Regions from separate parts of the Streptomyces liangshanensis genome, predicted to be linked through region 2. Evidence: riboswitches for the same ligand, from Rfam matches in the RefSeq annotation. Region 2 holds a riboswitch; each other region holds the start of a gene.
The links. A riboswitch is a leader RNA that binds a small molecule or an ion and turns the genes downstream of it on or off. The one in region 2 is predicted to bind cyclic di-AMP.
Positions count from the first base shown of each region.

Region 1: linked by a shared signal. The riboswitch ahead of HA039_RS18275 (M23 family metallopeptidase) and the one ahead of HA039_RS29995 (C40 family peptidase) in region 2 are both predicted to bind cyclic di-AMP.
Region 3: linked by a shared signal. The riboswitch ahead of HA039_RS04250 (M23 family metallopeptidase) and the one ahead of HA039_RS29995 (C40 family peptidase) in region 2 are both predicted to bind cyclic di-AMP.

Region 1 is NZ_CP050177.1:4,224,172-4,234,552, forward strand. Features, by position in the region: gene HA039_RS18240 (ATP-grasp domain-containing protein) at 1-526, opposite strand, end outside; tRNA gene HA039_RS18245 (tRNA-Lys) at 707-779, shown strand; gene HA039_RS18250 (hypothetical protein) at 947-1,159, shown strand; gene HA039_RS18255 (HAD family hydrolase) at 1,182-1,835, opposite strand; gene HA039_RS18260 (hypothetical protein) at 1,922-2,122, shown strand; tRNA gene HA039_RS18265 (tRNA-Met) at 2,228-2,301, shown strand; gene HA039_RS18270 (PP2C family protein-serine/threonine phosphatase) at 2,720-3,874, shown strand; cyclic di-AMP (ydaO/yuaA leader) riboswitch at 4,213-4,366, shown strand; gene HA039_RS18275 (M23 family metallopeptidase) at 4,378-5,436, shown strand; gene HA039_RS18280 (aldo/keto reductase) at 5,499-6,443, shown strand; gene HA039_RS18285 (PrsW family intramembrane metalloprotease) at 6,614-7,915, opposite strand; gene trmB (tRNA (guanosine(46)-N7)-methyltransferase TrmB) at 7,990-8,754, opposite strand; gene lhgO (L-2-hydroxyglutarate oxidase) at 9,595-10,381, opposite strand, start outside.
Region 2 is NZ_CP050177.1:6,889,186-6,899,566, forward strand. Features, by position in the region: gene car (carboxylic acid reductase) at 1-2,921, shown strand, start outside; gene bioD (dethiobiotin synthase) at 3,018-3,782, opposite strand; gene HA039_RS29975 (adenosylmethionine--8-amino-7-oxononanoate transaminase) at 3,784-5,088, opposite strand; gene bioB (biotin synthase BioB) at 5,081-6,256, opposite strand; gene HA039_RS29985 (8-amino-7-oxononanoate synthase) at 6,503-7,705, shown strand; gene HA039_RS29990 (ATP-binding protein) at 7,912-8,343, shown strand; gene HA039_RS29995 (C40 family peptidase) at 8,501-8,974, opposite strand; cyclic di-AMP (ydaO/yuaA leader) riboswitch at 8,978-9,160, opposite strand; gene HA039_RS30000 (hypothetical protein) at 9,472-9,780, opposite strand; gene HA039_RS30005 (ATP-dependent Clp protease proteolytic subunit) at 9,788-10,381, opposite strand, start outside.
Region 3 is NZ_CP050177.1:959,118-969,498, forward strand. Features, by position in the region: gene HA039_RS04215 (hypothetical protein) at 1-251, opposite strand, end outside; gene HA039_RS04220 (STM4015 family protein) at 447-1,388, shown strand; gene HA039_RS04225 (STM4014 family protein) at 1,391-2,575, shown strand; gene HA039_RS04230 (STM4013/SEN3800 family hydrolase) at 2,637-3,449, shown strand; gene HA039_RS04235 (STM4012 family radical SAM protein) at 3,446-4,801, shown strand; gene HA039_RS04240 (STM4011 family radical SAM protein) at 4,810-5,694, shown strand; gene HA039_RS04245 (SGNH/GDSL hydrolase family protein) at 5,649-6,482, opposite strand; gene HA039_RS04250 (M23 family metallopeptidase) at 6,641-7,549, opposite strand; cyclic di-AMP (ydaO/yuaA leader) riboswitch at 7,552-7,715, opposite strand; gene HA039_RS04255 (tyrosine-protein phosphatase) at 8,090-8,902, shown strand; gene HA039_RS04260 (DUF6126 family protein) at 8,899-9,036, opposite strand; gene HA039_RS04265 (helix-turn-helix domain-containing protein) at 9,062-9,679, opposite strand; gene HA039_RS04270 (aspartate aminotransferase family protein) at 9,767-10,381, opposite strand, start outside.

The sequences.
Region 1 (10,381 bases), 2.7 Mb from region 2:
GGTCCGTGCCCGAGTTCGGTATGTACGGCTGCGCTATCAGCATGCCGTCCCCGGCCAGTTCCGCCCGTATCTCGATCATGCGCTCCGGTGACGGTACGAGCCGTACCGCCCGGCCCGAGCTTCCGTCGGCCGGCTTGACCACCAACGGGTAGGCGGAGGACGGGATATCGGCGAGCGCGTCCGGGTGCGCCGCCCCGTACGTCACCGGCAGGGGGAGCCCCCGGCTGCGGCCGACCGCCGCCGCCACCGCCTTGTCCCGGACACCCCGGATCGCCCGCGCGTCGTTGACCGTTGTCAGTCCGACCCCGGCGGCGGCCTCCAGGAGCGACAGGCCCGGGCCGCCCGAGACCGTCTTCAGCACCCAGGCGTCGTGGCTGCCCGCCCGTACCACGTCGGACAGCGACAGCAGCGAACTGCCGGGGCGCAGGACGTCCACCCGGTGCCCCCATGAGACGAGTTGGGAGATCACCTCGACGGGCATGCCGTCGTAGCGGTACTGCTCCTCCACCAGAAAGCAGAGCCTCATCGAGCTTCCTCGTAACCCCGGACGACCGAGCATCGTGGCCGAAAATGCTGTGACACTACAGAGGTCATGATCCGCCTCGTGGTTCCCCGGCCACGCACCAGCCCCGCCGCTGGCTATGCTCGGGTGGTCCGGGGATGCCCCGGGCGGTTCGGGGAGGTCGCGCCGGGTCTTCGGCCCGTGGGGCCGTTAGCTCAATTGGCAGAGCATCGGACTTTTAATCCGTTGGTTGTGGGTTCGAGTCCCACACGGCCCACCGCCCTCCCCACCGTCGTGGTCGCCCGCAGGTCCGCGCCCGCAGGACGCCGTGCGCCGGCCCGGTGGGTGGTCGGGGTGGGTTTGTCCGGGGGCGGGGTCCGGGGCGGGCAAAGAAGTGACCGTCCGATGCTGCGATCCGGGCGAGATCGTCGCACTCTTGGCCGTATGAATGACGCACCGATCGTCGTACACCGGGCGTCCGGGACAGGCGGCCGGCGGGTCACCGTCCGCGGGCGCATCATGGGGCTCGCGCACTCGGACGACCATCTGGTCGAGTTCCTGCGCCTGGCCGGCCTGCCCGACGCGTGGGATCTCCTCGACGATCCCGCCTGGGTGGAGTGGCAGGGCGGTCAGGCACACGAGTACGCGGCGGGGTGAGCGGCCCCCTGGCGCCCCGGCCTCACCCCGTCGCGCGCGCCGTCCGCACGATCGGGACGAGCTGCGTCAGGTTGTCGACCCGCCAGTCCGCCGCCGCGACCACGTCCGGGTCGTCCGCCCACCGGTAGCCCCACGGGCCGCGCCGCAGATGGGCCGTGCGCAGGCCCGCCGCGCGGGCCGGGAACAGGTCGTACGCGGGATGGTCGCCCACGTACAGCGTCCGCTCGGCCGGGGCCTCGGCCACCTCCACGACACGCGCGAAGAACTCCTCGGTCGGCTTGGCCGCGTCCCAGTCGCCCGAGCCGGTGACGAGGTCGGTCGGGAGGTCCAGGCGGCGCAGCAGTTCCAGGGCGCGGGCGGTCTGGTTCCCGGCGAGGACGACCCGGACGCCGAGCGCCCGCAGGCCGGCGAGGGCGGGCCGTACGTCCGGGTAGAGGTCCGACTCGTCGAGGTGTTCGCCGCGGCCCGCGGTCTCCCTGGCGCGGTACGCCTCGCCGATGTCCATGCCGGGTTTGATCAGCCGCAGGGCGTCTTCGGCGTCGCTGTTCTGCGCGGTCATGACACCCACCAGGGCGGAGATCGTGTGTCGGGGGACGCCCAGCCAGTCGGCCCAGGAGGCCCACTGCCGGTCGTCGCGTACGAGGGTCTCGCCGACGTCGAACACGATGGTTTCAATCACCGGTAGGAGACTAGAGGGTGTCGGAAGGCGCTCGGGGGGACACGCTCTGCCGATTGTCAGTGGCCCCCCGTAGCCTTACCTCCATGTCGGCTTCATCGTTCGCCTCGTCCGCATCCTCCGATGCCAGCACTCCCGTGCGTTCCGCCGCTGTGGTCAACGTCGAGATCCGCGCCCTCTGGACGCGGGCCGGTGGCGCGTTGTCGGCCGCCGAGCAGGAGCGCTACCAGCGGCTTCTCGTGGAGTGGGCCGCCGCGGTGCGGGCCGATGTGGTCGAGGCGGCGTAGGGCCGGAGGGGCCCGTGCGGGCGGTTCGTGGGACGCGGTGCGGTGGGCGGGGAGCCGTAAATGGGAATGATCTTGGTCCGGATGGCGTAGAGTCAGGTTTACCGACGCGGGGTGGAGCAGCTCGGTAGCTCGCTGGGCTCATAACCCAGAGGTCGTAGGTTCAAATCCTGCCCCCGCTACTCAGAAGGATGGAAGGCCCGGATCCCCAGTGGATCCGGGCCTTCGTCGTACCCGCACCTCCGCGTACCGTGAAGGGGCAGTGGTGGAGCGATCGGTTCCGTAGCCCACTCGGTCGATGGCGACTCGCCGCCCGGCGCGGTGGCGACCAGCCTGGGGTGAGCGCGGTACCGACCGCAGCCGAAGCTGGACCGGGCAGGAGACCACAAGGTGGGGAAGCTGAGGAAGCCGGGGCCGAGAAGGCCGGGGAAGGGCAGCGACGGCGCGGCCCCGGGGCCCGGCCCCGCCCGCGCGGGCGGAGCCGGCTCCGGTACGCCCCGGCCCCCCGGCCCCGCCACCGGCTTCGGCACCCGCTTCGAAGGCGGGTTCGACCCCTCGGGCGGGACCGGCAGCACTCCGGTCGCGGCCGCCGGCGGCCGGATCCCGGACGGCGGCTTCGTCGACCGGGGCGTGACCGCCGAGCCCGGCCGTATCGGACGCAGGATCGTCCGCTACCTGCCCGCGTTCGTGATCGTCGTCGGCGTGATCTTCGACTCCACGACCCCCACCCGCTTCACCGCCTCCCCCTTCTTCTGCTCCGCGGCCCTGGTCGCCGCGCCGTTCTTCACGCCGCTGGGCACCCTGCTCACCGGCGTCGCCGCGCTCTGCACCGATCTGGTGCTGCGCCTCGTCGACGGCACGGTCGGGACCGCCGACGCCATCACCGAGCTGCTGACCGTGCTCACCGTCTCCGTCCTCGCGCTCGGCATCAACCGGGTCGTGCGCCTGAGCGGCGAGCGCCTCGCGTCCGCCCGCATCATCGCCGAGACGGCCCAGCGCGCCGTGCTGCCCAGACCCGCCGACCGGATCGGCGGGCTGCACATCGCCGCGCGGTACGAGGCGGCGCAGGAGGGCGCGTTCATCGGCGGGGACCTGTTCGCCGTGCAGGACACGCCGCACGGGGTGCGCCTGGTGGTCGGGGACGTACGGGGGAAGGGCCTGGAGGCCGTCGAGACGGTGGCGGTGGTCATCGGGGCGTTCCGGGAGGCCGCCGAGCAGGAAGGCACGCTGGAGGGCGTCGCGCAGCGCTTGGAGCGCGCGCTGACGCGGGAGGGGACGCGCCGGGACGGCGTCGACGTCTTCGAGGGCTTCACCACCGCCGTACTGGCCGAGATCCCGAACGGTGAGGCGGTGGTACGGCTGGTCAACCGCGGCCACCCCGAGCCGCTGCTGACCCACGGGGACGGCGCGGTGGCGATGCTGGCGCCCGGTGACCACGCCCTGCCGCTGGGGATGAGCGAGCTGGGGGCGTGGCCGGACCGCGCGGACGAGGAGCCGTTCCCGCCGGGGGCGACGCTGCTCTTCTACACGGACGGGCTGTCCGAGGCGCGCAACGCGAAGGGCGTCTTCTACGACGCGCGTGAGCGGCTGTCCGGCCGGATCTTCCCGGGGCCCGACGAGATGCTCGACGCGCTCATCGGGGACGTACGCGTGCACACGGGTGGCGGGAACACGGACGACATGGCGCTGCTGGCGGTCAGCCGGCCCGCCCAGGGGCAGCCGGAACGGCGCAGGACGATGCCGGTCGTGCCCTGACGGGGCCGGCGGGGTCCGGAAAGGGGTTGCGGAAGGGGGTCGCGGGGGCCGGGGCCACCGGTGGGGGCGCCGCCGTTCCGTACCGCCCACCCCGCGTCCCGCACGCTCCGTGATCGGGGCATACCGCTCCGCACAACGCCTGACAACCCATCAGAAACCTCTGGCCACCCGAGTACCCTCCCGGGACGATCAACTCGCCCGCTTGCGCCTCGATCTGTCCCGGTACGTCCGTTGCGGATTCGTTAACGATCATCCGGAACAGCTTGGAATAAAGCCCATGTCTCTATTAACGTTCGATAACGCAGCGCGGTCGTCCCAGCCGTCGTCAGGACGGCGCCGTGCCGCACGCGCCGAATCCCGCAAGGGAACCGGGGAACCACCAATTGGGGTGAATCGGGAGCTTCTTGCTGCCTTGTGCCGCGAGAGCACCCGTAGGAGACCTTCCTGCTCCGAACCCGTCAGCTAACCCGGTAGGCGAGAAGGAAGGAAAGGAGCGCGCCCCAGTGGCGTCCAACAAGCCTGCCCTCGATGCCCCCTTCGAAACGGAAACCTTCGAACCGCCGACCTTCGGCGGCGAAGCGGACCGCACCTGGGGGGAGTGGAACCCCACCGAGGAGTCCGTCCTTCCTCCCGTACGAGGCAGGCACCGCGTCGCCAAGCAGCGCGGACTGGCCCGCAGTTCCACGGTCCTCGGCGTCGGCGTCCTCGCCGCCGTCGGCGCGGGTGGCATCGCCACCGCCCAGGACAAGCCCGCCGTCTCCATATCCCTGCCCGATGCCATCACGGACAACCTTCCGGCCGCCAAGTCGCTGCCGGGCGTCGGATCCCTGGGTACGGAAGAGGCCAAGCCGAGCGCGCTCGCCACGGACCCGCTGACCACCGCGGGCATGACCACCGCCGACTTCCAGCAGGGCGCCACCGACGCCGGCGAGGCGCTGCGGGCCCGGATCCTCCAGCAGGCCGAGGCGCAGCAGGCCGAGGCCGACGCCACGACGAAGCTCGCCGCGCAGACGGCGGCGGCCGAGAAGGCCGCCGCTGACGCGAAGAAGCAGCAGTCCGAGGCCGAGAAGAAGATCCAGGAAGCGAAGGAGAAGGCGGAGGCCGAGGCCAAGGCCAAGGCGGCCGCCAAGGCCGAGAAGGAGCGCCTGGCCAAGCTGGCCCAGAGCTACACCCTTCCCGTCGTCTCGTACACGATCACCTCCACCTTCGGCCAGGCCGGCTCCATGTGGTCCTCCGGCTACCACACCGGGCTCGACTTCGCGGCCCCCACCGGTACGCCGATCAAGGCCGTCCACAGCGGCACGGTCAAGTCGGCCGGCTGGTCCGGCTCGTACGGCTACCGCACGGTGCTGGAGCTGGACGACGGTACGGAGCTGTGGTTCTGCCACCAGTCCTCGATGACGGTCACCGCCGGCCAGAAGGTCGCCACCGGCGAGGTCATCGGCCGCGTCGGCGCGACCGGCAACGTGACGGGACCGCACCTGCACCTGGAGGTCCACACCCCGGGCGGCACGGGCATCGACCCGATGGCCTGGCTCCAGGGCAAGGGCCTCAACCCGTAACCGACCGCTGTGTGCCGGGGGCGGCGGAATAGTCCCCGGCCACCGCGTCGTTGGGGGAGTTCATGACAGATCTCCGTGCCCTGGGCTCCTCCGACCTCCGGGTCTTCCCCCTCTCCCTCGGCGGCAACGTCTTCGGCTGGACCTCCGACGAGGCCCAGTCCTTCGCCGTCCTCGACGCGTACGCCGCCGTGGGCGGCAACTTCGTGGACACCGCCGACACGTACTCCTCCTGGGCACCCGGCCACCAGGGCGGCGAGTCGGAGACCGTCCTCGGCGACTGGATCGCCGCGCGCGGCAACCGCTCCGAGGTCGTCGTGGCGACCAAGGTCGGCTCGCACCCGCGGTTCAAGGGCCTGCGGGCGGCCACCATCAAGGGCGCGGCCGAGGAATCGCTGCGCCGGCTGCGTACGGACTACATCGACCTCTACTACACGCACTTCGACGACCCCGAGGTGCCGGTCGAGGAGATCATCACCGCGCTGGACCAGTTGGTGAGGGACGGCAAGGTACGGGCGATAGCCGCCTCCAACCTCAGCGTCGAGCGGCTCACCGCGTCGCTGGACTTCTCCGAGCGTGAGGGCCTGGCCCGGTACGAGGTCCTCCAGCCGCGCTACAACCTGGTCTCCCGCGACACCTACGAGGGCCCGCTCCAGGACCTCGTGGCCGGGCGCGGGCTGTCCACCGTGCCGTACTCCTCGCTCGCGGCGGGCTTCCTCACCGGCAAGTACCGTCCCGGGACCACGGTCGACAGCCCCCGGGCGGCCGGGGCGGGCAAGCACCTGGAGACCGAGCGCGGCCGCGCCGTGCTCGCGTCGCTGGACCGGGTCGCCGGGGCGCGTGGTGTCGAGGCCGGCACCGTGGCGCTGGCGTGGCTCGCGGCCCAGCCCACCGTGGTGGCGCCGCTGGCGTCCGCGCGGACCGTCGAGCAGCTGCCGGTGCTGCTTGCGGCGACCGGACTGGAGCTGACGGCGGAGGAGCTGGCCGACCTGGCGGCGGCTTCCGCCTGAGGGCGGTCGGGCGGGTTTCCGCTGAGCCCCGCGTCCCCGTACCCCCGCTGATGCCGGTCGGGCGGGTCTCCGTCCCCCCGCCGAGCCCTTCCGGCGCGTTTCCGTCCCCCCGCCGAGCCCTTCGGGCGCGTCCCCGTACCCCCGCGGGTCCCGAAGGGGTACGGGGACGGTCAGTCGCGGTACGGGTTGTAGCCCTCGTAGTCGGCGTACGGCGGCGGCACCCGTACCCGGCCCGTGGCCCGCGCCGCGTACGTGAGCGCGGGCCCCGCGATCGTCCTGCGCTGCCACAGGTGGTGCAGCAGCTCCCGCTCCCGCTCGGCGAAGTCCGGCGCGCCCGGCTCCCGTTGCGCCCGGTGGCGGAGGAAGGCGAGGGACGTCGCGAACGCCTCGTACTCCCCGACGGTCCTCGCCGCCCGCGCCCCGTACGTACGGCCCGCGAAGTCCCGTGCCATCGTGCGCGCCCGCATCGAGGAGAGCGCGTGCGGCGCGGCGGGGACGAGCCAGCCGGCGGCGGAGTACGCGGGCAACTCGGCGGAGATCGTGCGCAGTTCGCGCTGCCTGCTCCAGATCGCCAGCCAGGTGACGAGCCCGAGCACGGGGACCATGAACGCGCCGTAGACCAGGTAGAAGCCGTACGGGCCGAAGAGGGACGCGGAGCCGTTCCACAGTGCGTGCATGCCCATCGCCAGGACCAGGCCCAGCAGCGGCAACACCGCTCTGCGCAGCCTGCGGTGGCGGGCCGTGGCCGCCGCCAGCCCGAAGCCGATGCCCGTCAGCACGGTGAAGAGCGGGTGCGCGAACGGCGACAGCACGATCCGTACGACGAAGGTGGCGACGGTCATGGAGGTCAGGCCGGAGTCGCCGGTGTACTGGTCCTCGCCGAAGGCGTTGCCGAGGTAGAGGATGTTCTCGGTGAACGCGAAGCCGGTCGCGGAGAAGCCCGCGACGACCACCCCGTCCACCAGCCCGGTGAACTCCCGCCTGCGGAACAGGAAGATGAGCAGGATCGCGCAGGCCTTCGCGCTCTCCTCGACGACCGGCGCTATCACCGTGGCGCCCAGCGACTCCGCGCCCCGGGGGTCGGCGGTCGCGGCGGCGATCCAGTGGATGGCCAGGGAGTTGGCGAGGATCGCCACCAGGGCGGCGGCGCAGGCGCCCCAGGCGAACGCGAACAACAGGTTGCGCCACGGGCCCGGTTCGACCCGGTCCAGCCAGCGGAAGACCGTCATGAGCAGCGGTACGGGCAGGACGGCGAGGCCGAGGCCGACGAGGAAGCCCTCGGTGCCGGTCTGGTCCCGGACGAGCAGGAGGATCACCAGGCCGCACAGGGCGAGCGCGGTGATCACGGCGGTCGCCCGGACGGCCCGGTGGGCCCAGAACGTACGGCGGCGCCAGAACACGCGGCGCGGCAGGGCGGGGTGGGGGTCGGGGTCGGAGCCGGGCGCGGGGTACGGCGGGGGCGGTGCGGACACCCGTCGACCCTAACCAGCGGCACGGGCGCCCGGCGACGGCGCCTGACCGGCCACCGCGGGTCAGGCGGCCGGGGTCAGGCGGCTGGCGTCGGGGTGCTCGCCGGGAGGTGGGCCGCCCGGCGGAACAGCACGTCGTGCACCGTGTGGCCCTTGTCGAGCCCCTGGCCCTCGAACCGGGTCAGCGGCCGCTGGGCGGGGCGGGGCGCGTACCCGCCGTCCTCCTGGGTGTTCTCGTAGGCCGGGTGGGCCGTGAGGAGCTCCAGCATCTGTTCCGCGTACGGCTCCCAGTCGGTCGCGCAGTGCAGTACGGCCCCGGGCCGCAGCCGCCGCGCGGCGAGGTCGAGGAACTCCGGCTGGATCAGGCGCCGCTTGTGGTGCCGGGTCTTGGGCCAGGGGTCGGGGAAGTAGACGCGCAGCCCGTCGAGGGACGCGGCCGGCAGCATCTCCCTGAGCAGGATGATCGCGTCGCCGTTGGCCACCCGGATGTTGGACAGCCCGTTCCGCTCCGCGAGACGGATCAGGTTGCCCTGCCCGGGGGTGTGCACGTCGACGGCGAGGATCCCGGTGCCGGGGTCGGCGGCGGCCATCTGCGCGGTGGCCTCGCCCATCCCGAAGCCGATCTCCAGGACGACGGGCAGCCCGCCGAACAGCGCGGCCGGGTCGACGGATCGCTGCCCGTCGACGTCCAGCCCCCAGGCGGCCCACTTGCGGCGCAGCGCGTCGGCCTGGCCGGCCGTGACCCGGCTGCGGCGCGGCTGGAAGCTGCGGATACGCCGCTCGAAGTGCGACCCGGCGGGGTCGGCGGCGGGGCCGGTGCCGTTGGGGAACATCCGGCTCATGACCGTGCCGTGATGCGCGGCCAGCCGCTTGGCGCTGTTGTCCTGGGACCGGGCGACTGGGGCGCCACCGCTCTCGGGCCCGCCGCTCCCGGCGCTGACGCCCCGGGCCGCCTCGGCGGGGGTCCCGGTACCCCGCTCGGCGGGCGTCCCGCCGGGGGTCCTGGCACGCGTCTCGGCGGGGACCTCGGCATGGGTGTCGGCGGGCGTCCCGGCACGGTGCTCGGCGGAGATCTCGGTACGGGGCGCCGCGGACGTCCGGGCGGGGGCCTCGGCACCGGTCTTGGCGGACGCCTCGGCAGGGATCTCGGCGGGGGTCTCGGCGATCTGGGTCATCTCGGTCTTCTCGGGCTCGGCCACAATGCCCCCGATTCTACGGAGTCCCCGCGCGCCCCCGCCCGGCCCCGGCGACCGCGGCCCCGCCCGGGCGCGCCCCCGCCTGGCTCGGCTCAGTGACCGCGCCCCCGGCCTGGCCCCGCGACTGCGAGCCCGCTGGCCCGCCCCCGCCTCCCGGCCCCGTGACCGTGCCTTCCGACCCCGCCCGGCCGACCCCCGCTCCCGCTCCCGCGCCCCGCTCCCGCTCCCGCGCCCCGCTCCCGCTCCCGCCCGGCCCCGCCTGGCCGGCCCCGCCTCCCGGCCCGCCTCCCGGCCCCGCGACGGCGCCCCCCGGCCTGGCCCCGTCGACCGCGAGCCCGCCTCCCGCCCCGCGCCCGCGCCATCCGGCCCGGCCGACAGCCGCCGCCCGGCCCGCCCCGCGACCGAGGCCCCGGCCCCCCGGACCCGCGCCCGCGACCGAGGCCCGCTCCCGCGACCGCCCGCCCCCGCGCCGCGCGGCCGTGGCCCTCACCCCTCCGCCAGCACCCCCAGCACCCGTGCCGCCACCTCGCGGCCGATCGGTAGTGACGCCGTTGCCGCCGGGGACGGGGCGTTCAGTACGTGGACCGTGCGGGCGCCGCGGCGGATCAGGAAGTCGTCGGCGAGCGTGCCGTCCCGCAGCACCGCCTGCGCCCGCACCCCGGCCGCCGCCGGGCGCAGGTCCGCGTCCGTCACCGCGGGGAGCAGCCGCCGTACCGCCGTCGCGAACGCGCGCTTCGACAGCGAGCGGTGCAGCTCGCCCGCCCCGTACCGCCAGTGCCTGCGGGCGATCCGCCAGGACCCGGGCCAGCCGAGCGTGCCGGCCACCTCCCCGGGCCGTACGTCCGACCACCGGTACCCCTCGCGGGCCAGCGCCGGCACCGCGTTCGGCCCCACGTGCACCCCGCCGTCGACCGACCGCGTCAGGTGCACCCCCAGGAACGGGAACGCCGGGTCCGGCACCGGATAGACCAGCCCCCGCACCAGCTCGGGCCGCGCCAGCTCGAAGTACTCACCCCGGAACGGCACGATCCGCATCCCCGGGTCGTCGCCCGCCAGCCGCGCCACCCGGTCGCACTGGAGCCCCGCGCAGTTCACCAGCGCCCGCGCCCGCACGACCTCCCCCGCGCCCGTACGGACCGCGACCCCCCACGCGCGGCGGTCGACGACCGTCACCTCCGCGCCGTACCGCACCTCCGCGCCCGCCGCCCGCACCGACTCCGCGAGCTGCCCCGCGACCGCCGTGAAGTCGCACACCCCCGTCGTACCGACATGG
Region 2 (10,381 bases):
CGTTCACGTCCGCGTACGAACGCCTCGGGCAGGCCGGCCGAGACATCGATGTCGCCCCGCTCTCCGAGGTGCTCGCGCGCGGCGCCGCCCGGCCCGAGGCCCCGCTGTACGCCTCCGCCGAGGGCGACGACCCGCTGTCCATGCTCATCTACACGTCCGGAAGCACCGGGACGCCCAAGGGGGCCATGTACACCGAACGACTGGCGGGAGCCATGTGGGGCGGTGTCTGGTCCAAACTCTTCTCCGACGCGCACGCGATCAATATCAATTACATGCCGATGAGCCATGTCGCCGGGCATTCCTCACTGAAGAACACCCTGGCGCGCGGCGGAATCAGTTACTTCACGGCCAGCAGCGACCTGTCCACCTTCTTCGAGGACATCGCACTGGTACGGCCCAACGAACTCTCGCTCGTCCCCCGCGTCTGCGAAATGCTCTTCCAGAGATTCCGGAGCGAGGTCGACCGGCGGACCCCGGACGACACCGACCGGGAAAAGGTCGAGACAGAGGTCAAGGCGGAGATGCGCGAGCATCTCATCGGTGGCCGCCTCACCTGGGCCAGCTGCGGATCCGCCCCCTTGTCCGCCGACCTGAAGGCCTTCGTCGAATCCCTCCTGGATCTCCCCCTGCACATCATCTACGGCTCCACGGAGGCCGCCGCCGTCTCGGTCGACGGCGAGCTGCTGCGCCCCCCGGTGACCGACTACAAGCTCCTCGACGTGCCCGAGCTGGGCTACTACCGGACCGACACGCCGCACCCGCGGGGCGAGTTGCTGCTGAAGACCGAGGGCCTGATACCCGGGTACTACAAACAGCCCGAGCTGACGGCGGAGATCCTGGACGAGGACGGCTTCTACCGGACCGGTGACATCGTCGCCGAGACCGGCCCCGACCGGCACGTCGTCGTGGACCGTCGCAAGAACGTACTGAAGCTCTCCCAGGGCGAGTTCGTGGCGACCTCCCGGCTGGAGGCCGTCTTCGCCACCAGCCCCCTGGTCCGGCAGATCTTCGTGCACGGCAACAGCGAACGGTCCTACCTCCTCGCCGTGGTCGTCCCCACCCCCGACACCCTCGAACGGTTCGGCGACGACAGGGACACCCTCAAGCAGCACCTCGGCGAGTCGTTCCAGCGCGTCGCGAAGGACGCGGAGCTGAACTCGTACGAGATCCCCCGGGACTTCCTCATCGAGACCGAGCCCTTCAGCCAGGCGAACGGCCTGCTCTCCGACCACCGGAAACTGCTGTGGCCCCCGCTGCTCGACCGGTACCGGAAACCCCTGGAGGAGCTGTACGCCGACATCGCCGCGCGCGAGACCGAGGAACTGCGCGCGCTGCGCCGTACCGGCACGGACGAGTCCGTGCTGGAGACCGTCCAGCGCGCCGTCCGGGCCCTGTTCACCGGCTCCATGGCCGAGGTGAGCCCCACCGCGTACTTCCGGGACCTCGGTGGCGACTCGCTCTCCGCGGTGTCCTTCTCCGCCCTGCTCCACGACATCTTCGGGATCAAGGTGCCCGTGGACGTCGTCATCAGCCCGGCGAACGACCTGCGCCAACTCGCCGCGTACATCGAGGCGAAGCGCGCGAGCGGGCCGGCGCGCGTCTCCTTCGCGTCGGTGCACGGCGAGGCCGGTACCGAGGTCCACGCCAAGGACCTCACCCTGGACCGGTTCATCGACGCGGAGATCCTCACCGGCGCCACGGCGCTGCCCCGTCCGTCCGGGGCACCCCGGACCGTGCTGCTGACGGGGGCCAGCGGCTACCTCGGCCGCTTCCTCTGCCTGGAATGGCTGGAGCGGCTGGCGCCGACGGGCGGCAGACTGGTCTGCGTCGTGCGCGGCAGGGACGCCGCCGCGGCCAGGAAGCGGCTCGACGAGGCCTTCGACAGCGGGGACGCCGACCTGGTCACCACCTACCGGGGCCTGGCCGACGGGCATCTGGAGGTCGTGGCGGGCGACATCGCGGAACCGCGCCTCGGCCTGGACGAGGAGACCTGGGGGCGCCTGTCCGGCGACGTGGACCTGATCGTCCACGCCGGCGCCCTGGTGAACCACGTCCTCCCGTACAACCACCTGTTCGAGGCCAACGTCGTGGGGACGGCGGAGCTCGTCCGCCTGGCGCTCACGAACCGGATCAAGCCGTTCACGTACATCTCCAGCGTCGCCGTCGCCACCTCCCGCCCCGGACTGCCCGCGCTGGACGAGGACGCGGACGTCCGGGCCGCCCTTCCGGTCCAGCCCATCGACGAGGGGTACGCCGGCGGTTACGCGACGAGCAAGTGGGCCGGTGAGGTCCTGCTGCGCGAGGCGCACGACCTGTGCGGTCTCCCCGTCACCACGTTCCGGTCGAACATGATCCTCGCGCACAGCCGGTACGGCGGGCAGCTGAACGTGCCCGACATGTTCACCCGCCTGCTGTTCAGCGTCGTCGCCACCGGCGTCGCCCCGCGATCCTTCTACCGCGGCGACGCCGGGGAGAGCCGCCCGCGGGCCCACTACGACGGTCTGCCGGTGGACTTCACCGCCGCCGCCGTGGTGGCGCTGGGCGGGCGCACCACGGAGGGGTACGAGACGTTCAGCCTCGTCAATCCCCACGACGACGGCGTGTCGCTCGACGTCTTCGTCGACTGGCTCGAAGAAGCGGGCGACCGGATCGAGCGGGTGGACGACTACGCGGACTGGTTCGCCCGGTTCGGGACGGCCGTGCGCGCCCTGCCCGAGAAACAGCGGCAGTACTCGGCGCTGCCGCTCCTCCACGGATTCGAGCACCCCGAGGAGCCCGTGCCCGGGTCCGTGATTCCCTCCACCCGGTTCCGGGCCGCCGTCCGGGCCGCCGGGATCGGTCCCGCCGAGGACATACCGCACCTCTCGCGGACCCTCATCAGGAAGTACGCCGCTGATCTCAAGCGGCTCGGGTCCGCCTAGCCACCGAGCCGCACGCCGGGGGAACAGCCCCGCGGCGTGCGCCGGCGTCGCCCGCCCCGGAAGCCCCCGCCGGGGCCGGCGACGCCGGCATGGTCCTCACCGTACGGAGGGGCCCGTGCCGCGCGGGAGTCCGGCGCCGAACCGCGCGCCGAACGCCGCCGCGTCCCACCGCCCGTCCAGCTCGGGCGCCAGCCAACCGGGCGCCCGCGCCCCGAAGTCCGCGGGATCCAGGGCGCCCGCCCCGGCCGGTACGGCGCCGAGCAGCGGCGCCCCCGCCGACTCCGGGAGGTCCGCCAGGTTGCAGCGCGCCGCGAGGTCCGGGCCGTCGGGCCAGCTGCCGATCACCACCCCGAGCGGGTCGACGCCCCGGACGCGCAGCGCCTCCGTCGTCAGCGCGGTGACGTTCAGCGTGCCGAGGCCCGCCGCGGCCACCACGAGCACCGGCGCGCCGAGCAACCGGGCCACGTCCGCGAGCGTGCCGCCCGCCGCGTCGAACCGCACCAGCAGGCCGCCCGCCCCCTCGACCAGCACCAGGTCGTGTTCGACGGCGAGCTTCAGCGCCGCGTCGGCGACCTCGTCGGGAGACACCGGGGCCAGGCCCGACCGCCGCGCGGCGGTGGCGGGCGCCAACGGCTCCGGGAACCGGGCGAGTTCCACCACGGTCACCGACCCGCCGCCGGGCCCTCCCGCGAGCCGCGCCACCTCCGCCGCGTCCCCCGGCTCGTCCGGGGCCACGCCCGTCTGGGCCGGCTTCAGCACCGCGACCGTCCGGCCGCGCGCGAGGGCCGCCGCCGCCACGGCCGCCGTGACGACCGTCTTGCCGACCTCCGTGCCCGTTCCCGTCACGACCAGCACCGGCATGTCAGCCCTCCTCCGCCGCCGCGACCACCGCGCGGCAGATCCTCGAGATGTCCTCGTCGCCCGTCACGTACGGCGGCATCGTGTAGACGAGGTCGCGGAACGGCCGCAGCCACACGCCCTCCCGCACCGCCGCGCGGGTCGCCGCCGCCATGTCCACCTCGTGGTCCAGCTGCACCACCCCGATGGCGCCCAGCACCCGCACGTCCAGGACGCCCGGCAGCCCCGCCGCCTTCGCGAGGCCCTCGCGCAGCCCCGCCCCGATCCGCCCGACCTCCGCCCGCCAGTCCTGGCCGAGGAGCAGGTCGATCGAGGCGAGCGCGACGGACGCGGCCAGCGGGTTGCCCATGAAGGTCGGCCCGTGGGCCAGTACGGGCACGTCGCCGAGCGCGATGCCCTCGGCCACCCGCGTCGTGCACAGCGTCGCCGCCATCGTGAGATAGCCGCCGGTCAGCGCCTTGCCGACGCACATCACGTCGGGCGAGATCCCGCCCTGCTCCGCGGCGAACAGCGTGCCCGTGCGCCCGAAACCGGTCGCGATCTCGTCCAGGATCAGCAGCACGTCGTGCGCGTCGCACGCCTCCCGCAGCACCCGCAGGTACGCGGGGGAGTGGAAGCGCATCCCGCCCGCGCCCTGCACCACCGGCTCCACGATCACCGCCGCCAGCTCGTCGGCGTGCCGGCCGATCAGCTCCCGCAGACCGCGCGCGTACGTCTCGTCGTACGCGACCGGCGGCGCGTCCGCGAAGATCTGGCGCGGCAGCACCCCCGACCACAGCTCGTGCATCCCGCCGTCGGGATCGCACACCGACATCGGCTGCCAGGTGTCCCCGTGGTAGCCGCCCCGCCAGGTCAGCAACCGCTGCTTGCCGGGCCGGCCCACCGACCGCCAGTACTGGAGGCACATCTTCAGCGCCACCTCGACCGACACCGAACCGGAGTCGGCGAGGAAGACGTGCCGCAGCGGCTCCGGCGTGATCTCGACCAGTTTGGCCGCGAGCCGTACGGCGGGTTCGTGGGTGAGACCGCCGAACATCACATGGCTCATCCGGTCCAGCTGCGCGTGGGCCGCGTCGTTGAGGACGGGGTGGTTGTACCCATGGATCGCCGACCACCAGGACGACATCCCGTCGACCAACTCAAGCTGCCCGTGGGCGGGTTCGGCCAGCCGGAGCCGTACCCCCGACGCAGACTCCACGACCAGCGGTTCCGTACGGCCCGGCATGGGGCCGTACGGATGCCAGACATGGGCGCGGTCCAGGTCGAGCAGGTCCCGGGGGGTGAGCGGGGGCAGCGCGGTCTCAGGCATTCGGGGCGATGTCCGTACCCGCGCCCCGGCGCCGCACGGCCACCAGATCCGTCCGCACCGCGTCGGCGGGAGCCACGTCGGCCCGCGCCGTCGGGACCGCGCCAGCGCAGGCGCCCGCGCCCTCGCCGCCGTCCGCCCCGCCGCACGGCGCGCAGGCCGCGCCGCTCCGGTGCTCCGGCAGCGTCGTGGTGCCCGCGCCCTCCACCTCGAACCCGGCGTCGGCGATCATGTCCAGGTCCGCCTTGCCCTCCTGGCCCTCACTCGTGAGGTAGTCGCCGAGGAAGATCGAGTTGACCAGGTGCAGCGCGAGCGGCTGCATCGTGCGCAGATGCACCTCACGCCCGCCGGCCAGCCGTACCTCCACGTCCGGGCAGACGAACCGGGTCATGGCGAGGATCCGCAGGCAGCGCTGCGGGGTGAGGTTCCACTCCTTCGCCAACGGCGTTCCCTCGAAGGGGATCAGGAAGTTCACCGGCACCGAGTCCGGGTCGAGCGCGCGCAGCGAGAAGACGACGTCGACCAGGTCCTCGTCGCTCTCGCCCATGCCCGCGATCAGCCCGGAGCAGGCCGAGAGGCCCGCCGCGTGGGCCCTGTTCACCGTGTCCACGCGGTCCGCGTAGGTGTGCGTCGTGGTGATGTCCCCGTACGTGCCCTCGGACGTGTTGAGGTTGTGGTTGTACGCGTCGGCCCCCGCCGCCCGCAGCCGCTCGGCCTGGCCGTCCGAGAGGAGCCCGAGGCACGCGCACACCTCGACGCCCTCGTTCTGTTCCTTGATCGCCTTGATGGTGCCCGAGACCCGCTCGACGTCGCGGTCCGTCGGCCCCCGGCCGCTCGCCACCAGACAGACCCGCTTCGCCCCGCCGGCCACGCCCGCGGCCGCCGCCTTCGACGCCTCGTCGGGCTTGAGCCAGGTGTACTTGAGGATCTCCGCCGTCGACCCGAGCCGCTGCGAGCAGTACGAGCAGTCCTCGGGGCAGAGCCCGGACTTGAGGTTGACCAGATAGTTCAGCTTCACCCGCCGCCCGAACCACTGGCGGCGCACCTTCCCCGCCGCGGCCACCACGTCGAGCAGCTCGTCGTCGGAGGTCGCCAGTACGGCGAGGGCCTCTTCGCGGGTCGGCAGCTCACGCCGCAGGCCCTTCTCCACCAGCGTCTTCAGCAGATCCATGGCGTTGATCCTCGCTCACCGCGAGGCTCCGATGCCAGGGAGGAACCCGACAACACCACCGGATCGAAGTGTGTGTATGGCCACATCCTGACCCGATCCGGTGCCGGTTAGGGTCTGTGCGCAGCCTACAAAAGGACCCTTCCCGTGCAGCAGGACCGCCAGGACCCGCAGGATCTCCAGGACCCGCGTCAGGACCACGAGCACGCGCGGGAGGACCGCCAGGACCCGCGCTCCCGTCCCGGACGGCTGCCCGCACCGGACGACTCTGCCCGCCCGGCGGCCGGTCATGCCTCCGGGGCGCCCGCGGATCCGTTCGGCTGGACCGGCGCCGAGGCCCGCCGCCGCGAGCGCGCGGGTCTGGTCCGTACGCTCCGCCCCCGCGCGGCCGACTCGCCCCTGGTCGACCTCGCGAGCAACGACTACCTCGGCCTCGCCCGCCACCCCGCGGTCACCGCCGCCGCGGCGGACGCGGCGCTGCGCTGGGGCGCCGGCGCCACCGGGTCCCGCCTGGTCACGGGCAGCACCACGCTCCACGCCGAACTGGAAGCCGAACTGGCCGGGTTCTGCGGCTTCGAGGCCGCGCTCGTCCTGTCGTCCGGCTACGCGGCCAACCTCGCCGCCCTCACCGCGCTGACCGCCCCCGGCTCGCTGATCGTGTCCGACGCGGGCAACCACGCCTCGATCATCGACGGTTGCCGCCTCGCGCGCGCCGAGACGCTCGTCGTCCCGCACGCCGACCCCGCGGCCGTACGCGAGACGCTCGACGCGCACCCGGGACGCCGGGCCCTCGTCGTCACCGACGGGGTGTTCTCGGTGGACGGCGACGCCGCGCCGCTGGACGAGCTGGCCGAGGTCTGCCGTACCCGGGGCGCGGCCCTGGTCGTCGACGACGCGCACGGCCTCGGCGTGCTCGGCGACGGCGGGCGCGGGGCGCCGGCCGCCGCGGGGATCGCGGGAGCCGGCGGCGTCGTGGCCACGGTCACCCTCTCCAAGTCGCTGGGCAGCCAGGGCGGCGCCGTCCTCGGGCCGGCCCGGGTCATCGAGCACCTGGTCAACGCCGCGCGCACGTTCATCTTCGACACCGGACTCGCGCCGGCCGCCGTCGGCGGGGCGCGCGAGAGCCTGCGGCTGCTGCGCCGCGAGCCCGGGCGGGCGGCGCGGGCCCGGGAGGTCGCGCTGACGCTGTACGAGCGGCTCACCGGGGCCGGGTTGAGCGCCGTGCGCCCGGACGCCGCCGTGGTGTCGGTCCGGGCGGCCTCGGCGGAGGCCGCCGTCCGCTGGGCGGCCGACTGCCGCGCGGCGGGCCTGGCCGTGGGATGCTTTCGTCCGCCGTCCGTGACCGACGGTGTCTCGCGCATCAGGCTCACCGCCCGCGCCGACCTGACGGACCGTCAGCTCGACGCGGCGGTGGGAACGATCATCGCCACCGCGGCCCCGGTGGGCCGATAGCACCGGAACCCCGGACAAGAGCCCTCAAATACGTTCTGACGTAGCAGAGTTCACCGCTTCGAGCGACAGAATTCCACATATCTCGGTGGATCAGCCCCCTGAACGGCACGATAAGTGGCACTCTGGCGCGAAGCACAGTCCGAGCCGCCGGCGCAGCATCAGTTCTGTGCCGAAGTCCGGCCCGGCGGGAAAGGGACAGCGTCGCCATGGCAGACCATCAGGAAGCATCCGTCACCCTGCCGAGTGATGCGGCCTCGGTCCCCGCGGCCCGAAGATTCGTCGCGGACCTTCTCACGGAATGGGGGCTGCCCGGCGAGGCCGATCTGGCGGACACGGTCCGGCTGATCGTCTCGGAGCTCGCGACCAACGCCGTCCAGCACACCTTCGGCCGGTCCCCGACGTTCACCGTGGACGTACGGCTGGAGCGCGACGAGCGGTTGCGGGTCGGCGTCACCGACAGCCACCCGAGGTGGCCGCGGCGGCTGCCCGCCGCGGTGCAGCAGGACAACGGCCGCGGCATGGTCATCATCCGCTCACTGACCGCCGAGTGCGGCGGACGGGTGAGCGTGACCCCCACGGAGGAAGGCGGGAAGACGGTCTGGATCGCGCTGCCCTGGACGGTGCCGGTGCAGAGCTGAGCACACCGTCCCGACAGCTCTCACGACTCCCAGAACTCCGACGGCTCCGGCAACTCCGGTAACCCCGAAGACTCCGAGACATCAGACGGCTCCGAGGGCCCTGTCCCCGCCCCCGCACCGTCCCGGGACCGCGCTCCGTCCGCCCGCCCGGGCCCCGTCAGCCGACCCGGCCGTACCAGACGCTCCTGGACCAGATGCGCTCCAGCCGCACCACGTCCCCGCTCTTCGGCGAGTGCCAGATCTTGCCGCCGCCCGCGTAGATCCCGACGTGGTAGACGCTGCTCCCCGAGTGGAAGAACACCAGATCCCCCTTCTTCCGGCCGGCCGCCGAGATGTGGCGCGTCTTGTTGTACTGCTGCTGGGCGGTACGAGGCAGCTTCTTGCCCGCCTTCTTGTACGAATAGACCGTCAGCCCCGAGCAGTCGAAGCGGCGTGGCCCCGACGCCCCGTACTTGTACGGCGATCCCTTCTTGGAAGCGGCCACCTGGAGCGCCGTCGCCGCGTGCGGCACGGCCTGGGCCTCGGACGCGGCGCCCGGGACCAGCAGCGAACCGCCGACCGCGGCGAGCGTGAGGGCCGAGACGGCCCCCGCCCGGGAGAACACGGACGGGACATGTGTCTGCGCAGTCATGCGCAACCCTTCGTCAGCCGCCTGTGAAGGATGACCTGTCGGGTTCGGGCTGGCGAAGTTGCCCGGCCGCGTCAGCGGCTTCACCCCGAGGGACGACCCTGTGCGGGCCGGCCCGTACTGCTCGGGTCCTCCACTCCTGCCGATCCACTCGTGTCGACCAGGCATCCGGATCGGCGGCAGGACTCGGCGTCCGCCCGGACCGCCCCGCCGCGGTTGGCGGGGGCTTGTCGTCCCAGGGATCTTGACGCGGATCGGAGAGATTTCCGAGGCGAAACGACGATATGTGAATCTCATCACGTCTGACCCATACGGGTGCACGCGAGGGTTTTGGTCCGGACGACGGGGGCCCGACGAGGGTCGCACCTGCGACGGAGTGTCACCTCTCGTTGCGCGTATGGTCACTTTGCGCAACTCACGTCCCCGGTGGTGTCCAGTCGGCTCCTACGCCGAACGGGGGAGGCGTTTCCGTAGGCGCACGCCCGTACGGGAACGCTCCGTCAAGCCGGTTCCCCGGGCGGCATGGTGACGCGTCCCGCGCGGCGCTCCCCGTCGAGCACCCGCAACGCCCGCGCCAGGGTCGCGGCGTGCACCTCCGTCTCGCCCCTGGCGTGCATCTTCGTCAGGGCGTCCCGCAGCTCCACGGCGCGCGCGGGGAGCGCCTGGGCGGCGCGCAACGCGCTGTACGTGTCGTTCTCGCGCGCCGGGTTGATCCGCCCGAGCAGATCCACCACGGACAGGAAGGCGTCGACGAACTCGCCTTCGGCGCGGGTCAGTGCGGGCAGGGGCGGCAGTTCGGGCGGCAGCACGCGCGGGTCACCGCCGGCCCGCCGGGCCGACGAGGCCGGCCGAGGTCTTGCGCGTCCCCACCACGTGGTCGACCAGGCCGTACGCCCGCGCGCCGGCGGCGTCGAAGATCGTGTCCCGCTCCAGGTCGTCCCGTACCCGCTCGGCGCTCTGCCCGGTGTGCTCCGCCAGCAGCGACCCGAGCAGGTCGCGCGTCCGCAGCAGTTCCCCGGCCTGGATCATCAGGTCGGACGGCTGGCCCCGGACGGGTTCGTCGACGCTCGGCTGCTGGAGGACGACCCGCGCGCCCGGCAGTGCCATCCGCTTGCCGGGCGTGCCGGCCGCGAGCAGGACGGCCGCCGTGGAGGCCGCCTGGCCCAGGCACGTCGTCTGCACGTCGCACATGACCGTCCGCATCGTGTCGTAGATGGCGGTCATGGCGCTGACCGAGCCGCCGGGGGAGTTGAGGTAGAGGCAGATGTCCTGGTCGGGCGCCGCGTACTCGAGGTGGAGGAACTGCGCGATGACGTCGTTGACCGCTGTGTCGTCGATGGGGGTGCCGAGGAAGATGATCCGCTCCTCGAAGAGCTTGGAGTACGGGTCGAGCGTGCGGGTCCCGTGGTA
Region 3 (10,381 bases), 5.9 Mb from region 2:
ATCGCCGCGTGCTCCTCGTGCACCACCCGCCCGCCCTCCGGGAGGTGGAGCAGCATCGGCCCGTCCGCCGGGCCCGGTTCGCGGATCAGCCGGCCGCGGCCGGTCACGGCGTGGGCGTGGCCGGTGACTTCGCCGAGCGCCAGGATCAACCGGCCCCGGGCGTCCCGCGGTTCGCCCGCCGCTTCCGCGATGCCCGCCGGAACCGACTCCTCCGCCACGGGCATGATCAGGACATCTCCCTGCCGGAACATGGCTCTCCCCTCCGCCGTCGGCACCGAGTGCGCCGACCTGGGAACGACGCTAGAGGCAGGGTCTGACAATCGGCTCCCGGCGGCGGCGGACCCGCACACTCCGGTGCCCCGGCGACGGGTGTTGTCAGTGGGAGTTGGTAGAACTGCTCGCACACGCCTACCGACCAACGCCGCACGGTGTCTGGAGCCTTCATCATGGCCATTTCCACCCACATGCAGGAGCTGTACGGCCTGCCCGCCCACGACTTTCCCACCGGGGAGCCGGCCGGCGGGCTCCCGGACGCGGCGTCCGTGGCCTGGCGCGTCTCGGTCGACGCGTACGAGTCGGACGAGGCGTGGGAGGAGGCCTTCGCCCGCTTCACCGCGGCCGTGGATCCCGGCGCGGTCACCGCACTGGTCGTCGGGGCCTGGAGCGACGTCTACGACTCCGCCCCCGACGAGGTCGTCGAGGCCCTCGTGGCGTCAAGTCGCCAATTCCCCCGGCTGCGCGCCCTGTTCCTCGGGGACATCACCTTCGACGAGTGCGAGATCTCCTGGATCCACCAGGGCCTCGTGACACCGCTGCTCGACGCCTTCCCCGATCTGCACGAGTTCGGGGTCCGCGGCGGGCAGGATCTGCGGTTCCCCGCCGTCCGGCACGAGCACTTGCGCTCCCTCACCATCGAGACGGGCGGCCTGGACGCCGAAGTGGTGCGGGGGGTGGCGGCGAGCGACTTCCCCGCCCTGGAGCGGCTGGACCTCTGGCTCGGTACGTCGTGGTACGGCGGGACGGCGGAGCCGGCCGACCTCGCGCCGATCCTCGCCGGGGCCCGGCTGCCCCGGCTGCGGTACCTGGCCCTGCGCAACAGCCAGATCCAGGACGAGATAGCGACCGCCCTGGCGGGCGCCCCGGTCGTCGCGGGACTGGAGACGCTCGACCTGTCGATGGGCGCGCTCGGCGACGACGGTGTGGAGGCGCTGCTCGCGGGCCAGCCGCTCACGCATCTCAAGAAGCTCGACCTGCACCACCACTTCGTGGGCGAGGCGTTGCGTGAGCGGTTGCGCGCCACGCTCGGCGCGGCGGGCGTGGAGATCGACCTGTCGGACGTTCAGGAAGAGGAGGACCGCGAGGACCGCTACACCGCGGTCGCGGAGTGACCATGCCCCCCGACTCCCCGCGCTCGCCGCGTCTGGTTGTCGTCGGCAATCCGGCCAACCGCCGCGTCACGCTGTTCCAGGACGCGGTACGGGCCGCCGCGCTGCCGCCCGCCCGGGTGGTGGCCTGGCGCGACGTGCTGCGCGCGGACGGCGTGGCGCGGGCCGGGTTCGCGGCGGGAGAGACCGTACGGATCGATTCGCCGGGTGAGGACCTGGAGGTGGAGTCGCTGCTGCGCGGCGCGGACGACCCCACCCGGGTGGAGGGCACGGCCCGTTGGTACGGGCGCTTCACGGCCGCCGCGGGCTCGCTGGCGCGCGCGGCGGCGGCCGCCGGTGCCACCGTGCTGGACGATCCGGGCGAGCTGGCGGTCCTCTTCGACAAGCGGCTCTGCCACGGTGTGCTGGACCGCGCCGACGTGCCCGTCCCGCTCTCCCCCACCTCGGGGGCCGCCTCGGGGGCCACCTCCGGGCCCGCCACCCCCGCCGTGTCCGGCTGGGCCGACGTACGTGCCCGGATGGCGGACGCCGGGCTGCGGCGGGCCTTCGTCAAGCTCGCGCACGGCTCGTCGGCGTCCGGGGTCCTGGCCGTCGAGACGGCAGGACCGGGCCGGGTCCGCGCCACCACCTCCGTCGAACGCGATGCCGAGGGGCGGCTGTTCAACTCGCTCCGCGTGCGGACCTACGGGACCGAGAAGGAGGTGGCGGCGATCGTCGACACCCTCGCGCCCGACGGTCTGCACATCGAGCGGTGGCTCCCCAAGGCCGGGCAGGACGGCCGGATGGCCGACCTGCGGGTCGTCGTGGTCGCGGGCCGCGCCACCCACGCCGTCGTCCGGACCAGCCGCTCGCCCATGACCAATCTGCACCTCGGCGGGGCCAGGGGGGATCTCGACGCGGCCCGCGCCGCGATGGCCGCGGCGGGCACCGGCCTCGACGAGGCGCTCTCGGTCTGTGAGCGGGCGGCGGCCTGCTTCCCCGGCACCCACTGCGTCGGCGTCGACCTGCTGCCCTACGCGAACTGGCGGCGCTTCGCGGTCGGCGAAGTGAACGCCTTCGGCGACCTCCTGCCGCGCCTGACCGGGCTGCCGGGCAGCGGGGCCGAGGGCCTGGACACGTACGGGGCGCAGGTCGCCGCACTGGCGGACGCCCCCGGAGCACAAGGAGGGCGGGCCCGTGTCGGCGCCTGACATCAGCACGGACACCGGGCCTGCCACGGCCCCCGGCGCGGACCGGGCCACGGACCCCGACATGAACGACGTCGTGGGCCGGGACGACCTGCTCCTCGTCACCCTGGACACCCTGCGCTTCGACGTGGCGCGGGAGCTGGCCGAGGCGGGCCGGATCCCCCACCTGGCCCGGCACCTGCCGGGCGGACGCTGGGAGAAGAGGCACGCGCCGGGCAGTTTCACCTACGCCTCGCACCAGGCGATGTTCGCCGGGTTCCTGCCCACCCCCGCGTCCCCGGGCCCGCACCCGCGGCTGTTCGCCGCGCGTTTCGCGGGCAGCGAGTCCACCGCGGGCCGCACCTTCGTGTTCGACACCCCGGACCTGGTGTCGGGCCTGGCCGCCGCCGGCTACCGCACGGTGTGCGTGGGCGGGGTCGGGTTCTTCAACCGGCGGGGCGCGCTCGGCTCGGTCCTCCCCGGCCTGTTCCAGGAGAGCCACTGGGAGCCGGAGTTCGGGGTGCCCTCGCCCACCTCGTTCGAGGCTCAGGTCACCCGGGCCGAGGAGGTCGTCGCGGCCCTGCCCGCCGAGCGACGGCTGTTCCTCTTCGTCAACGTGGCGGCGCTGCACCAGCCCAACTGGTTCCACCTGCCGGGCGCCACGCGCGAGGCGGGTGACTCGCGGGCCACGCACGCGGCCGCCCTCGAATACGTCGACCGGCACATCGGGCGGCTCTTCGCCGCCGCGAGCAGCCGCCGTCGCTGCTTCACGATCGTCTGTTCCGACCACGGCACGGCGTACGGGGACGACGGCTGGACCGGTCACCGGCTGGGCCACGACAGCGTCTGGACCGTGCCGTACGCACACTTCTTCCTGGAACCGGGGGCCCTCTCATGACCGATCAGCACCGACCACGCCCCTACGAGAGCTACGTGTACGCCTACCCGCACAAGACGGCGTACCGTCCGCTCCCCGACCGGCCCGTCCTGGCCGACGAGTGGGCGGGCGAGAGCAAGGACGCGCTCTCCCTCTACGTCCACATCCCGTTCTGCGAGGTGCGGTGCGGCTTCTGCAATCTCTTCACCCGGATCGGCGCGCCGGACGAACTGACCACCCGTTACCTCGACGCGCTGGACCGGCAGGCGAGCGCCGTACGGGACGCGCTCGGTGACGCCGAACCGGTGCGGTTCGCCGCGGCGGCGTTCGGCGGCGGCACGCCCACCTTCCTCGACGCGGGCGAGCTGGAGCGGCTGTGCGACATCGCCGAGAAGCGGACGGGCGCCGATCTGCGGGCCGTTCCCCTCTCGGTCGAGACGTCCCCCTCGACGGCCACCGCCGACCGGCTCGCGGTCCTCGCCGACCGGGGCGCGACCCGGCTGAGCATCGGCGTCCAGAGCTTCGTCGACGCGGAGGCGAGGGCGGCGGTACGCCCGCAGCGCCGCGCCGAGGTCGAGGCGGCCCTCGGCCGGATCCGCGACGCCCGCGTCCCGGTCCTCAACATCGACCTGATCTACGGCATCGACGGCCAGACCGAGCGGTCCTGGCGTCATTCCCTGGACGCGGCGCTCGCCTGGCTCCCCGAGGAGCTGTACCTGTACCCGCTGTACGTCCGCCCGCTCACCGGCCTCGGCAGGACGGGCGGCGACGGCGACCGCGCGGAGGACGACGGCGCGTGGGACGCGCGGCGGCTGCGCCTCTACCGGCAGGGCCGTGACCACCTTCTCGCCGAGGGGTACGAGCAGGTGTCGATGCGGATGTTCCGCCGCCCGGGATCCCCCGCCGAGGGGCCCGGCGACCACGCCTGCCAGACGGACGGCATGATCGGCCTGGGCTGCGGCGCCCGTTCGTACACCTCGCGCCTGCACTACTCGTTCGACTACGCGGTCGAGATGCGCGAGATACGGACCATCATCGACGCCTACACAGGGACCCGGGACTTCTCCCGCGCCGAGGTGGGCCACCGGATGGACGGGGACGGCGACGAGGCCCGCCGCCGTCACCTGCTCCAGTCGCTTCTCCAGGCGCGGGGCATGGAGACGGCCGACTACGTGGCGCGGTTCGGCACCGGTCCCGCCGATGACTTCCCCGCCGAGCTGGCCCGGTTCGAGGCGTACGGCTGGCTCGACGCGGGCGCGGGCCCCGGCCTGCTGCGGCTCTCCCCCGAGGGCCTCGCGCACTCCGACGCGCTGGGCCCGGCGCTCTTCTCCCCCGCCGTACGGGCCGCCATGGCCGCGTACGCGCTGAAATGAGTCCCGCGATGGACCTGACGATCCTCTACCGCGGTCCGCTCGCGTCCTGCGACTACGACTGCCCGTACTGCCCGTTCGCCAAGCGGCGGGACAGCAGGGCCCAGTTGCTCGCCGACCGGACCGCCCTCGACCGGTTCGCCTCCTGGGCCGCGGAGTCCACGGACGACCGGCTGTCGGTGCTTTTCACCCCGTGGGGCGAGAGCCTGGTCCGGTCCTGGTACCGGCGCACGCTCACCGAGCTGTCGCACCTGCCGCACATCCGCCGGGTGGCCGTCCAGACGAACCTGAGCTGCCGCACCGACTGGCTCGCGGACGCCGATCCGGGGAAGCTGGCCCTGTGGTGCACGTACCACCCGGGACAGACGCCCTACGACCGGTTCCTCGCCAAGTGCCACGACCTGGCGGCCCTCGGCGTGCGGTTCAGCGTCGGTGTCGTCGGCCTGCCCGAGCACCTGGAGCACGCGCGCCGGCTCCGGGCGGAGCTGCCGGAGCACGTCTACCTCTGGATCAACGCGGCCGAGGGGCACACGTACGGCGACGACGAGGCCGCCCGCTGGACGGAGCTGGACGCGCTGTTCCCGTACAGCCGCCATCCGCACCGCTCGGCCGGACTGCCGTGCCGCACGGGCGAGTCGGTGATCTCCGTGGACGGCGACGGTACGGTACGGCGCTGCCACTTCGTCCGCGCCGAACTGGGCAACCTGTACGACGGTTCGTACCGCGCGGCCCTCGGCCCCCGGGGCTGTCCGCTCGCCGTGTGCGACTGCCACATCGGCTATGTGCACCTGGAGACGCTGCCGTTGTACGACGTGTTCGCGGGCGGCGTCCTGGAGCGGATCCCGGCCGTTCAGCACTTGAGCGGCAGCAGGTCCGGACGCTTGGCCGCCACATGATCACCGGACGACTCGCCGCGCAGCCGCCGCCCGATCCACGGCACGAGGTGCTCCCTGGCCCAGTGGATGTCGTCGCGCCGCACCTCGAACGTGCCACGCGGCGGCTGCGGCGGCCACGGCTGGTCCGGGTCGGCGGGCACGTCCAGGCCGAGCACCTGCCCGGCGCGCAGCGCGACCCGGGTGTGGCCCTCGGGCGAGAGGTGGAGGCGGTCGCTGTCCCAGGCCCGCCGGTCCTGGACGGACCTGAGCGACCACAGGTCGAGGACGGGGCAGTCGTACCGGTCGGCGATGGACCTGACGTGCGCGGTGTAGGTGGCGATCTTGCCGCGCAGATGCCGCAGCACCGGTACGTTCCGGGTGTCGAAGCCGGTGGTCACCATGACCGTGCCGACCGCGCCGGTCAGGTCGGCGACGGCCCGCTCGAAGCGCTCGGCCACGTCGTCGGGGTCGGAGCCCGGCCGGATGATGTCGTTGCCGCCCGCGCAGAAGGTCACCAGGTCCGGGGCGAGTTCACGGGCCCGCGGAATCTGTTCCGCGACGATGTGGTCGAGCAGCCGGCCCCGTATCGCGAGATTCGCGTACCTGAAATCGCCGTGGACGGTGTCCGCGTCCTTTTCCGGCCCGCCCGCGGCGGGGAGTTGGTCGGCGAGCAGAACGGCCAGCCGGTCCGCCCAGCCCACATAGGTCCCGTCCGGTCCCGGATCCCCCACGCCCTCCGTGAAACTGTCACCGAGCGCTGCGTACGACCCGAATGTGCCACGTCTTCTTGTTCTCGAATCGTCTCCCACAGGAGGACATGATTCACCCGGGGATGTGACCTACGCGACCGTAAGAAGTGGTTGACGCGGGGTGAGATACCCCATCGGTCAAGTTTGGCCCAAACGGGAATAGCCCCGCTCCGGTGAAAGGGAATCACCGGAGCGGGGCGGAAGGAACCCGGAGGGGATCAGACGGTGACGCCCTGGTCCCGCAGGAAGGCCAGCGGGTCGACGTCCGAGCCGTAGTCGGGACCGGTGCGGATCTCGAAGTGCAGGTGCGGGCCGGTCACGTTGCCGGTGGCGCCGGAGAGCCCCAGCTGCTGGCCCTCGCTGACGGTCTGTCCGGCGGAGACGGCGATCGAGGACAGGTGGGCGTACTGCGAGTACATGCCGTCCGCGTGCCGGACGACCACCTGGTTGCCGTACGAGCCGCCGTCACCGGCGGTCACGACGGTGCCCGCGCCGACGGCCTTCACCACGGTGCCCGAGGGCGCCAGGAAGTCCACACCGGTGTGGTAGCCGCTGGACCAGTTGCTGCCCGAGGCGTGGTACGGCGTGCCGATGGCGATGCCGTCGACCGGCAGCGTGAAGGCGGAGGACGCCTTCTCGGCGACCGGGGCGGCCTTCGCCGCGGGCGCGGCCTCCTTCTTGGGCGCGGTGCGCTCGGCGGAGCGGGAGGCCGTGGTGGGGGCCTCGGCGCGGTCGTCCGCGCGGGCCTGGGTGCGGAGGGTCAGCTTGAGGCCGGGGTGGATCAGCGACGGGTCGGAGCCGACGGCGCGCTTGTTGTCCGCGTAGAGCTTCTTCCAGCCTCCCGCGATCTTTTTCTTCCTGGAGATCTTCGCCAGGGAGTCGCCGGGGACGACGGAGTAGGTCGCGGCGGTCCCGGAGGCGCCGGAGGTCCCGGCGGCCCGGACGAGGGACACGGGGGCGGCCTGGGCGGCGGACGCGGTGACGGATCCGGCGGCGGCCGGTGCGGCGTTGGCCCCGGTGGCGCCGACGAGCGGAAGCACGACCGCGGCTCCGCCCGTCCCGGCCAGGACAAATCCTCGGGTGATCGGGTTCTTCTTGGGACGGCGGTGCTTACCCTTCGCGGGCATGGTGAATTCCTCTCCGGCGCCTACGAGGTGAGCTGTCGGGTTCGGGCTGGAGATGCCCGGTCGCGGTTGCTCCGCGACTTCACCCCTAGCCGTCCGCGGAAACGGAACGGCGTACTACCTGGGTCCCCCGCTCCTGCCACGCGTGGATGGTGGGTGGGTGCGAATTCCGGGCGGCGGCAGGATTAGGCGTTCCGCTCGGATTGAGGGTGAACGTAAGCCGCCGCGGACGGCCGGTACAAGCCGCCGGCTCCCCTCTCCCGTGCACGCTCCGATATCTTCCGGCCTTTCCGGTCACCCTGCGTGGATATGCGATCTTCGCTTTCCTTCTGACGTCGTAATTCCGTTTCCGCTGACCGCCACGCACCGTCACGGATATGATCCTGCTCACGGATAGGAGCCCATCTCCCCCTTGACCGGGGCAGGTTGGTTGCAATCCCTCAATACGGACAGATGCGATCAATTGCCCGGGCGGCCATGTCGTAAGGTCGCAGTCGACATCGTCGGCGAGCCGCGCCGACGGCAGACACGGAGGAGCAGCCCGTGACCCAGAATCTGCCGCACGTGCCGCCGGTCGAGCCGGAGCTGACCGGCGTACGCAACTTCCGCGACGTGGGCGGGCTGCCGACCACGGACGGCAGGAAGGTGCGGTACGGGCGGCTCTACCGCAGCGGGCACCTCGCGGGGGCCACCCCGGCCGACGCCGCCTTCCTCACGTCGCTGGGTCTGCACACCGTCTTCGACTTCCGCAACGCGGCCGATGTGCGTCTCGACGGGGAGGACGTCGAGCTGCCCGGGGTACGGAACGTGAACATCCCGCTGACCGACCCGGCGGACGGCGCCGAGTTCTGGCGGATGGTGCGGGACGGCGACCTCGGCCAGCTGCGGTCGCTCCTCGCCGACGGGAAGGCGGCGGCCCGGATGGTCGATTCGTACCGCACGATCATCCGGGAGCGTACGGCCGAGCACAGCAGGGTCCTGCACGCGCTCGCCGACAACAACGTGCCCGCGCTGATGCACTGCGCGGCGGGCAAGGACCGCGCGGGCCTGTCGGTCGCGGTGTCGCTGCTCGCGGTCGGTGTGGAGCGCGACGCGATCGAGGAGGACTACCTCAAGTCGAACGAGCCGAGCCGCCGTTACAAGGTCCGCCGCAGTGACACCTCACCCGCCGGGATGTCCGCGGAGGTGATGGAGCTGCTCGGCCCGCTCTTCGACGCGCGCGCCGCGTACCTGGAGGCGGCCTTCGACACGATCACGACCACCTGGGGCTCCACCGACCGCTACCTGTCCGAGGGCCTCGGACTCGCCCCGGAGACGCGGGAGCGGCTGCGCGAGGGCCTGCTCGACGCGTCCTAGGACCCGACGCTGAACAGCAGGTAGAGGAAGCCGGCGAAGAGGTGTCCGGCGATCAGGTAGGCGAAGAGGCGGATGACCAGCCCTCGGGGCAGCGTCCAGTTCCTCTTGTTCTGCGGCACATTGTTCTCCGGCATGGTGTCGAACCTTTCTCGAAGGCCGTCAGTGGAGATCGGCGGTGGGGCTCTGGAGCAGGGTGTGGACGAACAGCAGCTCGGTCCCGCCGGGGTCGGCGGCGGCGAGGCGGTGCGGGGTGAGCGAGTCGAAGTGCGCGCTGTCCCCGGGGCCGAGGACGTGCACCGCGTCCCCGAGGCCGAGCCGCAGCCGCCCGCCGAGGACGTACAGCCACTCCTCCCCGGGGTGCACGCGCACGAGGTCGCCCTGCGCGCCGTACGGCACCACGACCCGCAGCGGCTGCATGGCCCGGCCCGAGCCGCCCGCGCGGTGGTACGTCCAGCCGTCGGCCTCGACCGGTTCCTGGCGTCCGGCGCGGACGACGGGATCGCGTTCGGCGGGCGCCTCGCCGAGCAGGTCGGAGACCGTCGTACCGTAGATGCGGGCGAGGGCCAGCAGCATCGGCAGCGAGGGCTGGCGCCGGCCGGTCTCCAGCCGGGAGAGGTGGGCGGGTGACAGACCCGCCCGCGCGGCGACGGTCTCCAGCGTGAGGCGGCGGTCGCGCCGCAGCTCGCGCAGGCGGGGGGCGACATCGGGGAGCACTTCCGGCAGGATGGTCGGCGGCGCGTCGGACCGGCCGGGAGCCGCGCCCTCAGGCGTGTTCATGCCTCCATTGCGCCAGGAACGTGCCCCGGAGGCAACTTTTTTGCCTCCGAGGCAAAAGCATCCAGGCAGCAGCCGGAGTCCGGGCCCCTACCGGTTCGCGACGGCCTGCTTCACCAGCGTCCTGCCGAAGTCCCACATGAGCCCGCCGCCCCCGTGCGCGTCGTCCATGACGGCGGTGAAGGCATCCACGAAGCGCTCGACCTCCGGTTCACCGATGGTCAGCGGCGGGATCAGCTTGATCACTTCGAGGTGGTCGCCGGAGACCTGCGTGAGGATCCGGTGCTTCTGGAGCAGCGGGACGACCACCATCTGGGCGAAGAGACCCTTGCGGGCGGCCTGGAGCATCGTCCAGCGTCCCCGCAGCTTGATCGAGCTGGGCCGGCCGAACTCGATCCCGATCATCAGCCCGCGCCCGCGCACGTCGTGGAGCAGTTCGTAGCGGTCCACGAGCGCGGACAGCCGCGTCCTGAGGAGGTCGCCGGTGGCCCGGGCGTTGGCCACGATCTGCTCGTCCTCGATCACCGACAGGACCGCCAGGCCCGCCGCCATGGCCTGCGCGTTGGAGCCGAAGCTCGCCGAGTGGACGAGGACCCGGTCCATGGACGAGTAGACCTTCTTGAAGATCCAGTCCCGGCCGAGGGTCGCGCCGACGGGCACGTACCCGCCGGACAGCGCCTTGGCCACACAGATGAGGTCGGGCTC